DNA from 2 places in the Chryseobacterium sp. CFS15 genome. Region 1 is predicted to be linked to the other one. Evidence: riboswitches for the same ligand, from Rfam matches in the RefSeq annotation. Region 1 holds a riboswitch; the other holds the start of a gene.
What was found. A riboswitch is a leader RNA that binds a small molecule or an ion and turns the genes downstream of it on or off. The one in region 1 is predicted to bind cobalamin.
Positions count from the first base shown of each region.

Region 2: linked by a shared signal. The riboswitch ahead of OH814_RS03875 (TonB-dependent receptor domain-containing protein) and the one ahead of OH814_RS19725 (T9SS type A sorting domain-containing protein) in region 1 are both predicted to bind cobalamin.

Region 1 is NZ_JAVHYL010000018.1:11,246-18,415, forward strand. Features, by position in the region: gene OH814_RS19710 (AAA family ATPase) at 1-810, shown strand, start outside; gene OH814_RS19715 (DUF4276 family protein) at 807-1,487, shown strand; gene tpiA (triose-phosphate isomerase) at 1,490-2,248, shown strand; cobalamin riboswitch at 2,401-2,597, shown strand; gene OH814_RS19725 (T9SS type A sorting domain-containing protein) at 2,700-3,971, shown strand; gene OH814_RS19730 (T9SS type A sorting domain-containing protein) at 3,980-5,101, shown strand; gene clpP (ATP-dependent Clp endopeptidase proteolytic subunit ClpP) at 5,184-5,870, opposite strand; gene dnaG (DNA primase) at 6,109-7,170, opposite strand, start outside.
Region 2 is NZ_JAVHYL010000002.1:244,353-251,522, forward strand. Features, by position in the region: gene OH814_RS03865 (hypothetical protein) at 1-1,295, shown strand, start outside; gene OH814_RS03870 (DUF5074 domain-containing protein) at 1,359-2,408, opposite strand; gene OH814_RS03875 (TonB-dependent receptor domain-containing protein) at 2,421-4,259, opposite strand; cobalamin riboswitch at 4,294-4,472, opposite strand; gene cdd (cytidine deaminase) at 4,540-5,022, opposite strand; gene namA (NADPH dehydrogenase NamA) at 5,131-6,183, shown strand; gene OH814_RS03890 (DUF2752 domain-containing protein) at 6,229-6,504, shown strand; gene OH814_RS03895 (CCC motif membrane protein) at 6,523-6,855, shown strand; gene OH814_RS03900 (MFS transporter) at 6,949-7,170, opposite strand, start outside.

The sequences.
Region 1 (7,170 bases):
ATTAGACATATCCCACTAGTAAATGCAAACAGAACAGTTCTAAGTAGTATTGATACTGTTGATTTCAAGCATATACTGGCCGCAAAAGAAGAGATGAGATCTTGGAAATTTCTACAACTCAATCCTGATGATTTAAGAGAACCAACGAGTAAAAATAATGGTGAAGATGAAATTTCTCAAACAGGTAAAAACTTAGCTGCAGCTTTATTTCGAATATCACAAAATAACCTTTTTGCAATTGGTGAAATCTCAAGAAAGCTAAATCAGTTTCTACCCAATTTTGTTGAAGTAAAAATTGTCGATGACAAAGAAAATAGGCAGTATATTATTAAACTTATTGATGTTGATAAGAAAGAATATACCTCAAGAGTATTATCTGAAGGGACATTACGAATATTAACTCTATGTATTTTAGAATATGATGAAGAATTCTCAGGTCTTTTATGTTTTGAAGAACCAGAAAATGGAATAAATCCTCAGAGAGTGTCCACAATGTTGGATTTATTAACAGATTTATCTTCAGACTTTTCAGATGATCAAGCACCGTTACGTCAGGTAATTGTAAATACTCACTCTCCTGTTTTAGTAGGTAATTTAATGAAAAACTATAAAAACGATCAGTTAAAGATTTTATGGTTTAGCCAAATGAGAATTTCAATAATTAATGTCGATGATAAAAAATATAAAATCGAAACTACAAAAATTGTTTTGTCAGAAAAAACTCAACAAGCAACTTTATTTAAAGATCGGGTAACTTTTTCTGACATTCAAGATTATTTAAATATGGGAAAATTTGATTTAATAGTATGAGTTACCAACTTTTTTTAGGATATACTTTTGAAGGAACAACCGACAAAGTTTTTTATAAAAGTATAATTGAAAAGACTATTTCAGATATTTTATGCTCTTATAGTAACAAAGATGTTGAGATTATACTTACTCCACTTAATAAAGATGGTGATTCATTTGTTGAACAATCTATTAACAGTATTAAAAAAGGATACAGTGAAAATTCAACAGATATATTTTACATACATTCTGATGCTGATGATTCTTCAATAGATGATGTAATTAAAAATAAATTTGAACCTTTGTTTAAAGCAACTTCTTCCATTACAGAAATAAATGAATGTAAAATTATTCCAATAATTCCTATTTATATGACTGAGTCTTGGATGCTAGCCGATTTTGATCTTTTTAAAAAGGAAATTTCAACAACTAAAACAAAAGCTCAATTAAATCTCTCAGGAAATCCAGAACAATTTACAAATCCTAAGCTTAAAATCATTGAAGCTTTAAGAATTACTAACAATGAGCTTCCAAAAAAGAGAAGAAAAGATTTAGCAATTAGTGACTTGTATCAAATCATTGGTCAAAAAATAGAAATTAATAAATTAATGACGCTTAATTCATTCAAAGAATTTTACATTAATTCTTTTGAATTTTTAAAACAATTAAACTTAATAGATTATCATATAAATATTTAACTATGAGAAGAAAAATAGTTGCAGGAAACTGGAAAATGAACAAAAATGTAATTGATGCTCAACAATTAATGATTCAATTACTTAGTTATAAAACTAATAATACAACCAACTGTGAAGTTTGGATCGCGCCGCCTTCTTTATATTTAATGATGGCAAAAGATATCTTTGAAAAAGACGAAATCGGAGTTTTTTCACAAGATATGAGCGAATACGAAAGCGGAGCTTACACAGGCGAGCTTTCTGCAGATATGTTGGAGTCTATCGATGCGACAGGTTCTTTGATCGGGCATTCTGAAAGAAGACAATATCACGGTGAAAACGACGAAAGCTGCAACAAAAAAGTAAAATTAGCTTTAGATAAAGGTTTGATCCCGGTTTATTGTAATGGTGAAACTTTAGAACAAAGAAAAGCAGGAGAGCATCTCGATGTTGTAAAAACTCAGACAGAAACAGCGCTTTTCACTCTTTCTGCGGAAGAAATCAAAAAAGTGGTTATTGCTTACGAACCGGTTTGGGCAATCGGAACTGGCGAAACGGCAACTCCGGAGCAGGCTCAGGAAATTCATGCTCACATCAGAGGAATTATTGCAGAAAAATACGGACAGGAAGTTGCTGACGAAGTTTCTATTCTTTACGGTGGTTCTGTAAAACCTGATAATGCTAAAGAAATTTTCTCTCAACCTGATATCGACGGTGGTCTTATCGGTGGAGCTGCATTGAAACTTGAAGATTTCTCAAAAATTATTGAAGGTTTTAATTAAGAAATAATTCTTATCAAAAAAGTAAAGACATATCATTAGGTATGTCTTTTTTCATTAATTTAATAAAATAAATATCAAAAATCACATTACTATTTACAATAATTTTAAATCATTAAATTATTACTAATAATATTATTCAAAATTTAAATAATATCTTTGCACAAGTTTAAGGTTGAACCCATGCGTTCATTAATAGGGAATCAAGTGAAGTAAAATAATTCTTGAGCTGTACCCGCAACTGTAAGCTATTCAACTTATTATAAATAAAAACCACTGTTTTGTGTTAATAAAATGGGAAGGTTATAATAAGATGCAAGCCAGGAGACCTGCCTTAGATTAATTTCAACTTTCGGGAATAAAAGTTTATGAGATCACATCTTCGGATATTTTTTCATGACTGTTTTTTCCTGCAGTGAAGTTTCGGGAACAAAACTTTAAATTTAATTATATCATGAAGAAAATCTATTTTCTTATTCTTGCCTTTGTATTTTCATTTGCAAATGCTCAAACTGAAGGAGTTTTAGTGCTCAACGAAGGCGGCGCCGGAAGCAATAATGCTGAAATTTCGCTGATCAACAATCAATCTGTTGTTACCAACAATTATTTTAAACTTAAAAACAATAATGCTACGCTGGGTGATACTGCTCAGGACATTAAAATTTTTGGTGATAAGATTTTTGTGGTTTTAAACATTTCCAATCAAATCAAAGTCATTAATAAATCTGATTTTACTTTGATTACAACTATTTCTACCAATCTTGATAACCCAAGATACATCGCATTCAGCGGAAACAAATTTTATGTAACCAATTGGGGAAACAATGGTCCAACAAACTACGTATCGGTTTATGATTTAAACACTTACGCTCATCAAGCTAATATTCCTGTAGGAAATGGCCCCGAAAAGATTTTTAGTAAAAACAACAAACTATATGTTTTGTTGAAAGGAGGTTACGGTCTCAATCATTTTATGGATGTAATCAACACGACAACCAATACTGTCGAATCACAGGTAAATGTAGGTGACTCACCAAACAGTATTTTTGAAAAAGACAATCTTTTGTACATAATGAGTTCGGGAGATCCTTATGCACAAACTTCTTTTGGGACACTTACTGTTTATAATACAACGAATCAAACTACGGTTTCTAGCACTACATTTCCGGCTGGCGTAAAGCCAGCTTATATGGATACTGACGGAACGAACATTTATTACATGAATGAAGCTTCCATTTACAAAACACCAATTGATGCACCGTCGATTAATACCACGCCTATTGCAGTTACGCCCATTACCGTAAACAGCTATGGTACTGCGTACGGATTTAATGTTATTAATAATAAAATTTATGCAGCCGATCCTTCAGGATATGTTTCGCCGGGAAAAATTTACACGTACGATTTACAAGGTACTTTACTGAATACTTTTACAGTAACTTCTCTACCTAATCAAATCATTGCTTATAATAGCGCATCCCTTTCTACATCTGAAAATAGTAAAGTTTCAAAATTAACGATATATCCAAATCCTGCAAGCAACAGATTCTTTGTACAAGGCCTGAATTCTGGAAATGTACAGGTTTATGATCTCAATGGAAGAATCGTTATTAATGAGAAATACACTGAAAAAGGAATTAATGTTAGCACATTATCAAAAGGTATTTATATTGTAAAAGTTACCGAAAAAAATATCAACTTCAGCGAAAAGTTAATCATTAAATAATAGTTGATATGCAAAAAATATTAAGTTTTATATTCACTTTTATTGTTGCGTTATGTTTTGCACAATTAACAGCAAACGATGTAAAGTTTTTTGTGGGAACAGGCTCTCAAACCGCTTATTTTGTTGCCGATTTTAAAGACGGAACTGATGACAGATCTTATGTTTGGGGAGTAAAATTCAATCCCGGACAAAATATTACCGGTCCTCAAATGATGCAAATGATAAAAAATGCAGAACCGGCATTTGATTATATTCTTACTTTCAATAACGGCTTTCTTGATAAAGTATCATTTAATGATCATGTTGCACAATCTGCACCAGACTATTGGTGTTTATGGGGAGGTAGCGATACAAATAATTGGTCTATGGGAGGATGGATGAACAGCGGAACAATTTCAAACGGAGAATGGTATGGCGCAAGCTACGGTTTTAGTAATCCTACTGCTGAAGCTCCTGCAACGCCAATTCCTGCCTACAGTTCGTTATGGTTTAATTTTTCACAAATCACCAACTGGATTGGAACAGGAAGCAATAAAAGTTTAGTTGTTATCGATTTCGGAACCGATAATTCTAACGGAAATGCTAATTCTTTTGTTTTTGGAATTCAATACAACGGAACCATTACCGCAGAACAGGCTTTACAGTTGATTGATGCTCAAAGCAGCACCTTTAATTATACTTCTGTTGCAAATCAGGTTTCTACTTTATCATTGAATTCTTTATCAGGAACAGCAAACGGTACAAACACCTGGAAATTATACAAAGGAACCAATCTATCAAACTGGAAAACCAATGCTAATCTTTCTACAATAACCTTAACAAATAATGATTGGTTTGGATTGAGTTTCGGAACAAGAAGACCGTTTACGCCAACAGAAGCCAATGTTAATTTAAGTGTTTCGGATGCTGTAAAGCAAAGCTTTAAAATATATCCGAATCCTGCGAGTGATTTTATCATTATTGAAACCAAAGATGAGATCAATACTATCAACATCTACTCTATTTCAGGTCAAAAAGTTTTGAATACAAAAAGTAAAAAGATTAATATTCAAAGTTTGAAATCGGGAGTTTATTTGGTTGAAATTAAAACCAATCAGTCGACAACGACACATAAAATCATCAAAAAGTAATTCAAATTTTAGGATTAAAAAAATCCCCGTTCACTTCGAGAATCTCAGTGAGCGGGGATTTTTATTTTAGTTCAAGAAAAAATTATTTCTTCTCTTTTGATCTTTGTAAAACTTCATCTACCATTCCAAAATCTTTCGCTTCGGTAGAAGTCATCCAGTAATCTCTGTCTGACGCTTTCTCAACCCACTCGTAAGTTTGTCCAGAATGCTCAGAAATAATGTCATAAAGCTCTTTTTTAAGCTTCAACATCTCTCTTAAATTGATTTCCATATCAGAAGCAACACCTTGAGCTCCACCAGAAGGCTGGTGAATCATCACTCTTGAGTGTTTCAAAGCAGAACGTTTTCCTTTTTCACCTGCAACCAATAAAACAGCTCCCATTGAAGCGGCAATACCAGTACAGATTGTAGCAACATCCGGCTTGATGATCTGCATCGTGTCATAAATTCCTAAACCTGCGTAAACGCTTCCTCCAGGAGAATTGATGTAGATCTGAATATCTTTTGAAGGATCTGCACTTTCTAAGAATAATAACTGGGCCGTTACAATATTTGCCACCTGATCGTCAATACCTGTTCCCAGGAAAATAATTCTATCCATCATCAAACGAGAGAAAACGTCCATTTGAGCAACGTTTAATCTTCTCTCTTCCATGATGTAAGGCGTAAGATTGGTAGGATTAAACATTCCCATATACTGATCGGTTACCAAACCGTTATTTCCCAAGTGTTTTGTAGAGAAATCTCTGAATTCTTTTTTAATGTCCATATTTCTATCGGTATTATTTTTAAATTTATTTAAACTGTAAATTACAACTTTTATTCCTAAAATTTTATAGGACTTTTTGTCAGTTTAGGTTGCCGTATTTAGTTTGAAAACTGTAGATTTTTTTTAATAAAAATTAATAGCGAATTTTTAATTGTATTAACTTCATACGAAAATTAGACATTATTAGTTTAAAAAGTACATTTAAACTATCAACCGACAACTAAAAACCATCAACTAACTATCGCTTTCTATCAACATAAATCCCTTTGATTGGCGAATACTCAATCATTTCACTTAATCTCATTGAAGCCTGCTTCAATAAAGTTATTTTTTTGATCAGTTCAAAGTATTTCACTTCATCGGTATTGCTGTATTTTTCGAGTTCAGCAATCGTTTCTTTAATTAAATAATCAATGTAACGGTATTTATGAAGTAAAACATCGCCTTTAATCTGTTCGGCAACTTTATCTCCGTAATTCGGCGGGAAAATATTTCTTGAACTCCAATTTTCTAGATCGTCTAAAGGAATCAGTGCGTCAACCACTTTTGTCGTGATCTGCTCATCCATAAAAGTGACAAAAAAACTTCCGCTTCGAAGCTCGTCGTTTTGAATCCCTTCTTTTACCTGATCAATGATAATTTCGTTTCCTTTTACAAGAAACTGATATTGTTCTTCTTCAAAATGATGCAAAATTTCTTCAATTACGGTGATTTGATATTCAGCTTCATTATCATCTTGTCGTTTCAAAACAACATCGCCAAACATCAACATGTGATCTACCAATTTGTTTTCCATAAACAAAACATCATACAGATAAGGATCTCCTTTTTCTTCATCTGGAGGAACAATCTCCATTTTTACCGGAGCTGCTTTTTCCTTTTGCTGCTGTGCATTTTGATTATGGTTTTGGGTAACCTGCCTCTGTACATCAAGCTCATTAAACAAACTCTGCTCTGAAAGACCAAATTTATTGGAAACTTCTTTCAGATAAACTTCCCTTTTTAAAGCGTTTTGAACAAATCCGACAGATTTTACAATATCCCGGATCGCTTCCGACTTTTTAATAGGATCGTTTCCGACTTCCTTTAAAAGAATTTCAGCTTTAAAATCAATAAAATCCATCGCTTGATTTTCGATGAACTTTTCAACATATTCCTGCGGATGTTTTCTGGCAAAAGAATCGGGGTCATCACCATCCGGGAAAAGCAAAACTCTGATGTTCATCCCTTCGGTAAGAAGCATATCGATACTTCTGAAACTCGCTTTAATGCCCGCATTATCACCATCAAAAAGAATCGT
Region 2 (7,170 bases), on a different contig from region 1:
AAGTTTTGGAGTTTATCAATTCTGTAGATTTATCTAAAGTTCAAAATCCGAATTTCTGGAAATATACAAGAGCCGAACTTTTACTAATGACAAAAAACTATACCGAAAGTTTGAATCAAATTGCTGAGCTGGAAAAAGTTTTACCACCTGAAAATCTTCTTCGAAATAATGTAGAAATTATAAAAGCTTTAAATCTTTTTGCGAATCAAGCACATGGAAATGCCAAAATTCCTGATGCTGCAAAAAATATTATTATTAAAAATAAAAACAACAAGCATTTTATTTTTGCTTTAGGAAGAGAGCTTGAGTATTTGGGGAATACTGATGATGCTGCAATTGTGTATGCTTCTTTAAATGATCCTTCTACCGAAAATAGTGACTATAATTTTGTGTATTACAAATCTTTAAAAAATTCTAACCAAACTTACGGTACTTATTATGATAATTATTTTGATTATTTAGATGCAGTTTATTCGCCTGAACAATTACAAAGCTTTATTGATAAAATTAAACGTTTAAATAAAAATTCAGATTCATTTTATAGGAATTTTCATTTGCTTTCTCAGTCAGAAATCGATGATTTGTATGATCTATTAGGTACAAAATATATCAGACAAAACAAATTGAATTTTGCATTGAATGCTTTTAATAAATTAGGTGAAAGTTATTTTGATGCACAATATTCACTTTGGGAAAGAGATGGTAAAGACAGTTATTATTCATCCGGTAAAGTTTTTGATAAGAATCCTTTTTATCATTTAAAATATACTCCAGATTTTATTCCTGAAAAAGAACATTTTAGAATCAATAAAATTTCGATTACCAAAAAGCTTATAGAATATCTTAATAGAGCCAATAATCCGAAAGAAAGAGACAAAGATTATTATTATTTCTTGGTAGCAAATTGTTATTATAATATGTCGCAATATGGAAATGCGTGGATGATGAGACGTTATTCTGTAAGCTCGGCAGGGAACTTTTCAATACATGAAGACAATCAGGAATTTAATACTGCTTCTCTTGCAAAATTCTATTACGGAAAGGCTTTAGAGAATGCTCAAACAGATCAATTCCGAGCTTTGTGCATAAGGATGCAGGGAAGGTGTGAAAATAATAATTATGACTTTATTGGAGAGAATACTACAAATTATTCTTCTAATGCTGAATATTACGAAGACAGAAGATTTAGGCAAAATAAATATTACCAGAATCTTAAAAATAAATATTCTGATGAATATGAAGATATGATGAGTGGTTGTGAATCTTTTAAAGCTTATTTTAAAGCAAGAAGATAAAGTTTGCAGATAAAAAATGCGGCTTCTGTTGAAACCGCATTTTTTATTTACTAAAATGAGAAATTAGTTTTTATAAACCGATGTAGCTCCCATTCCTGCTGTGAATTTACTGATAACAGTTCCTCCGGTTGTGTACACGGTGATTTCACTTGGCTGAGTAAATCCTTTTACATCAGAAGTGAAGATTCTTCCGTCAATAACACTGAATCCGTAAAGAGTAAAGTTTGCTCCACCATCAACCGCAGTAATAATAGGATTGGTAGGTGCAGCCGTAGCATTCATATCCATAGAATAAACTTTATTGCTTGAAGTGAAGTAAAATCTGCCACCGTCAATCTGAAGATTGGTACCATTAGCAATCCCTGTAAGAGTGGTTGTTTTTACAATACTTCCTGCTGGGTTGATCTGGTAAATATAAGAATCAGCAGTTCCCTGAGCAATTACATACACATTGCTGTTGTACGTAATTGTTTTGGTGATATCTCCGTTTGGCATCGGTGTCGGTGTTCCTTCGATTGCATTAGTGGTCGTGTTGATTTTTGTGATGGTATTCCCAAAACCATATGAAGCATTTTGCACAAAAATATTTCCTCCTGCTTCAACTACTCTCTCAACGGTGCTTGTAGATGCGAAATCGATTTTCTTTACAAAAGAATTATCAGACAATTTATAAACATTTACAAATTTTGCTCCGCCGTATTTATCATTTGAAACGTAAAGATTTCCGTTTGCAATCGCCATATAACGAGGATTGTTTAACTGAGCTGTGATTTCTCCTGCTTTTTTAAATGAATAGCGGTCTACAATCTGAATTTTGTTTGAGTTATTCAGTAAAAGATATGCTTTATCTCCGTTTAAAACCATGGTCTGAAGTACATCACCAAGGTTTTCTTTGTTGTTGTTTGCTTTATAGATGTCGTTCTGCATTAAGCTTAAATCTTTTGTAATAAAAGTAACATCTGCATTTGGTGACCCAAAATTACCTTCGTTGGTAATAAGAAGTCCGTTTTGATAAGTAATTTCCGGAATTGTCTCTTCGTATTCTGATGTACACGAAATCGAAAATAACAGGACGAATCCAAAAATAAACTGTAATAGTCTGTTTAATTTCATAATATAATTGATTTAAAAATTTATTGTTGCGTTTATGCTGTAATTTCTTTTTGGTAAAGGATAATAGGCCATTGTTTCATAGACAGCATCTGTGATATTGTTCACCTTTATCCCTAAAGTATAATTTTTCATAAATGTTGCCGAAAGACCTGCATTCATCACAAAATACGGATAGATCGCATATTTTTTGCTTTCATCAGACGTTGTATACGTTAAACCGTTAAACATTCCTTGTGCGTAAAAACGTAGAAATTTATACTGATAATCTACATTCGATGAAAATTTATGAAGCGGAACATAAGTAAGCTGCTTCTGAGTTTCCAAATTAATAGATTTCGCATAAGTATAGCCCGCTACAAGCTTTACTGAATGATCTTCATTAAACCGTTTTTGATAACTAAGTTGCGATTCTAAACCATAAGATTCTACTTTGTTGGTGTTGAATGGCGAATAGTATCCCAAACCGGTATCCAGCCAACGAATCATATCTGTGATTCGCATATAATAAGGGCTCAAAGTCAGCTTAAAATCTCCAACTTTAAACTCATGGTTCATATCGGTCTGAACTGATGTTTCAGGTCGCAGTTCCGGGTTTCCGCCAGGCGTCCAATACAAGTCGTTAAAGGAAGGGAATCTGAAGTTTTTAGAGAAATTCAAATTCAGGCTGTACCAGTTATTGGCTTTCCATTTTCCTGAGAAAGAGTAGAGAAGAGGCGACTTGATATCTTCAACAAAATCTTGCTTAATTCCTGCTTCAAAGCGAAGATTAGGTGTTGCAAAGTATCTCAATAGACCTGCAGCAGATCCTACATTTCTTTTTACTGTGCCGGTAATTCCTGAAGTTCCCAAACCTTCTCCCTGGTTTTGCTGAAATTCTCCAATTAAATTGATATTCCATTTGGGATCAATAAAATAGTTGAAGTCGTTTTTAAGAATATAATTTTTATTAATTCCGCCACTTGTGTAAGAGTCATTATAATTTCCGAAATATTGAAAATTATCTTCCGTATAAGCTGCTTTTAAGCTGTTTGAAATTTTAGAATTATTGATATCCCAGGAAAGTAAACTTCTTACCGTTTGCGATTCATATTTACTCTTGTTTCCGTTTTCTGTAAAAATAGGATAGTTTTGGGTTGCATCATAAAACTGACTTTGCCAGGAAATGGTCTGGTTGCTAGCAATTTTATAAGAAGTACCAATATTTAAAGTTGAGTTGTAAAATTTCCCATTTCTGTTGATATAATTTTCCTCGGGAACTTTATAATCATTTTGGCTGATCAGGTAATTTCCTGAAACTTTAAAACTGAATTTATCATTGCTGAAAGCAGCCTTTGCAAAATTATTATAAGTGCCGAAAGAAGCAATTTCTGAATTAAACATTCCGTTGAAACCTTTATTGAAACTCAGATCGTTATTCAGATGAATACTTCCGCCAATGGCACCGCTTCCGTAAATGACACTTCCGCCACCTGATTTTATTTCCATTTGATCGTATCCGAAAAGGGCAATGTTATTGATGTCACCCTGTCCCAAAAACTGCGAATTAATATTAATCCCGTTCCAGACAAAAGCTGTTTGTTGAGCCGTTGTTCCTCGAAATGAAGGCGAAGAAACTGCTCCACGACCATTTTCTTTAATATAAACAGGCGACTGAAATCGTAAAACCTCAGAAAGATTCGAAGAGTTTTTTTGAATATCTGCAGGAGATAAAGTAGTTAAAGAATGAAAAAGTTTTACTTTTTTCATCTGATTATCGAATACAAATACGGTGTCAATATCTTTTTCCTGACTATAGTAAATCGTCAGGCAAGAAGATACAGAAAGTAGGGTTAATGCTCTTTTTAAAATCATGTCATACGCTGCCTTTCCTCCGAAAGCAATTCTATTTTTAATGTTAAATTTCGGCAGGTCTCCTGACTTTCGCTTTGCTACACCTTCCCGTTTTGGCAGTGGTTTTTTTGTAGAAAATCATAGTGCGATTTACAGTTGCGGGGACAGCTTGGGATTTTCACCCAATTCCCTCTTAGTTCCAATCTCTTGGAAACCAAAATTTTTGCAAATATAGTTTTTTTGAAAAGAAAGATTAAATTTTATTAAACACAATCTGCGGTATTAATTTGTGTGATAAACCTTACAAAAATGTTCCGTCAAAATAAAAAGGAAGCAAATCTTTTATAGAGGTCACTTTGATCACCTCATCATTTAAATTGGAAAAATAAAGCTCAATATTTTCGTTTTGCTTTGTCTCGTATTCTATAATACTTTGTCGGCAAGCTCCACATGGAGGAATTGGTGGGTTTTTCTCCGAAAATTCTTTTGGTCCGCCCACGATAAATATTTTTTTAATCTTTTGATCCGGAAAGTTAGCTCCGATCCAAAAAAGAGCAGTTCGTTCTGCACAAAGTCCGGAAGGAAAAGCTGCATTTTCCTGGTTGTTTCCTGAGAAAATTTCACCATTTTCCAATAAAACTGCGCATCCTACAAAAAAGTTGGAATAGGGAGCATACGCATTTTCTCTGGCTTGAATTGCTTTTTCAAAAAGGCTTTTTTCTATTTCTGTCAGTTCATTTCTGCTTGTAAAATGCTCGAAACCGATCTTTATATCTTTTTTCATTTTATTTCCTTAAAAAGGGCGGTAAATGTAACCCTTTTTAAGGAAGCTGGCAACATCTTTGTTACTATACTAAATTTGTAATTTTAACTTTTAGAAAAATTAAATTCAATGTTATATTCTCCAATAAAATTTAGAAATGTAGAGCTTAAAAACCGTTGGGTAATGTCGCCGATGTGTATGTACTCTTGCGAAAACGGTGTTGCCAACGACTTTCATTTTGTACATTACGGAAGCCGTGCTCAAGGTGGAACGGGACTTCTCGTGGTGGAAGCAAGTGGCGTAGAACCAAGAGGCAGAATTACCAATCACTGCATGGGAATCTGGAATGACAAACAGGCTGCTGAACTTCAGAAAATTGTAGAATTCGTACATAAAAATTCAGACAGCAAAATAGGAATTCAGATTGCACATGCCGGAAGAAAAGGTTCTACATGGGAAAATAAGCAAATCTCTTTGGAGGAAGGCTGGGAAACGGTTGCTCCAAGTGCAATCCCGTATCATCCGACAGAAAGAATTCCTCATGTCTTGACTGTGGATGAAATAAAAGAACAGATTCAGAATTTTAAAAATGCAGCAAAAAGAGCGGTAAATGCAGGTTTTGATGTCGTTGAAATTCACGGTGCTCACGGTTACCTTATTCATCAGTTTTTGTCACCACTTTCTAATGTAAGAACTGATGAATATGGTGGAAGATTTGAAAACAGAATCAGATTTTTATTGGAAATTGTAGATGCCGTCAACGAAGAACTTAATGAAAATGTAGCGTTATTTGTAAGAATTTCGGGAACGGAATATGCGGAAAACGGTTGGGATATTGATGACAGTGTAGAATTGGCAAAAATCTTAAAAGATCACAATGTTGATTTGGTTGATGTATCAAGCGGCGGAAATATTCATGGAGCAAAAATCTCAGTTTTTGACGGTTACCAGGTTCCGTTTTCTTCTGCTGTGAAAAATCAGGCGAATGTGAAAACAGGAGCAGTTGGTCTGATAACAAAAACCGAACAGGCAGAAGAGATTTTACAGAATAATGAAGCTGATCTTATATTTGTAGCGAGAGAGATTTTGCGAAATCCTTATTTGGCCGTTCAGGGTTCATTTGAAATGAAAGAAGAATCTTTTTTTCCACATCAATACCTTAGAGCGAAAATTTCTTCTTAATTTTAGGATCGAATTTAAAAGACAACAATGCGTATAGAAGACTTTATGCTTCCGTGTCCCAGCAAAAAGTTTTTGGGAATCGAATGTTTCGGGTGCGGATCACAACGGGCAATATTGATGGTTTTTCAGGGAAAGTTTTCTGAAGCCTTTCAAATGTTTCCGGCAGTTTATACATTGTTGCTGTTTTTCTGCTTTGTAGGAATCAATTTTATAGACAAAAAAAGAAATTACGGACAGATTTTGATTTTTTTAGCAATAATTAATTCACTGATCATGGTTTTTTCTTACTTTTATAAACATTTTATTATTCATTTAAACTAAACATTAAAAAAACAAATTATGAATCAACAAAAACTACCTAATGCTACTGCAGTACTTGTTCTAGGAATTGTCTCTATCGTCGGATGCTGTTGCTACGGTGTCCTGGGATTAATTGCCGGGATTATCGGACTTGTACTTTACAAAAAAGACAATGCGTTGTACCAAAGTAATCCGACATTATATTCTGATTACAATAACCTTAACACCGGAAGAATTCTGTGTATTATTGGTTTGATATTAAGTGCACTTTATCTTGTTTTAAATATTGTGATGATTGCTGTTTTCGGATGGGATGCACTTTCAGATCAAGAATTGATGCAGGAACGTATCAGAGATTTGATGGGACAATAATAAGTCTTGTTTAAAAATATAAAGGTTGCAATTTTTTTGCAACCTTTTTTGTCTGAATTAAATGTTTTAAATTTATTACATGAAGTCTTTAATTTAAGCCTTATTCAGTTTCTTTAAGTTTGATTTTTTCTTCAGAAAATAAGCCAGCCCCAATCCTATAAAAACCATTGCTGCACTGAATGGGAAGATAAACTGCATTCCGAAAAAATCGGCAACACTTCCAATTATCGGACCTGCAACGCCCAAAGAAATGTCAATGAAAAGCCCATAACCAGCTAAAGCAGAACCCTGACTTGATGGCGAAACACTCTTTAT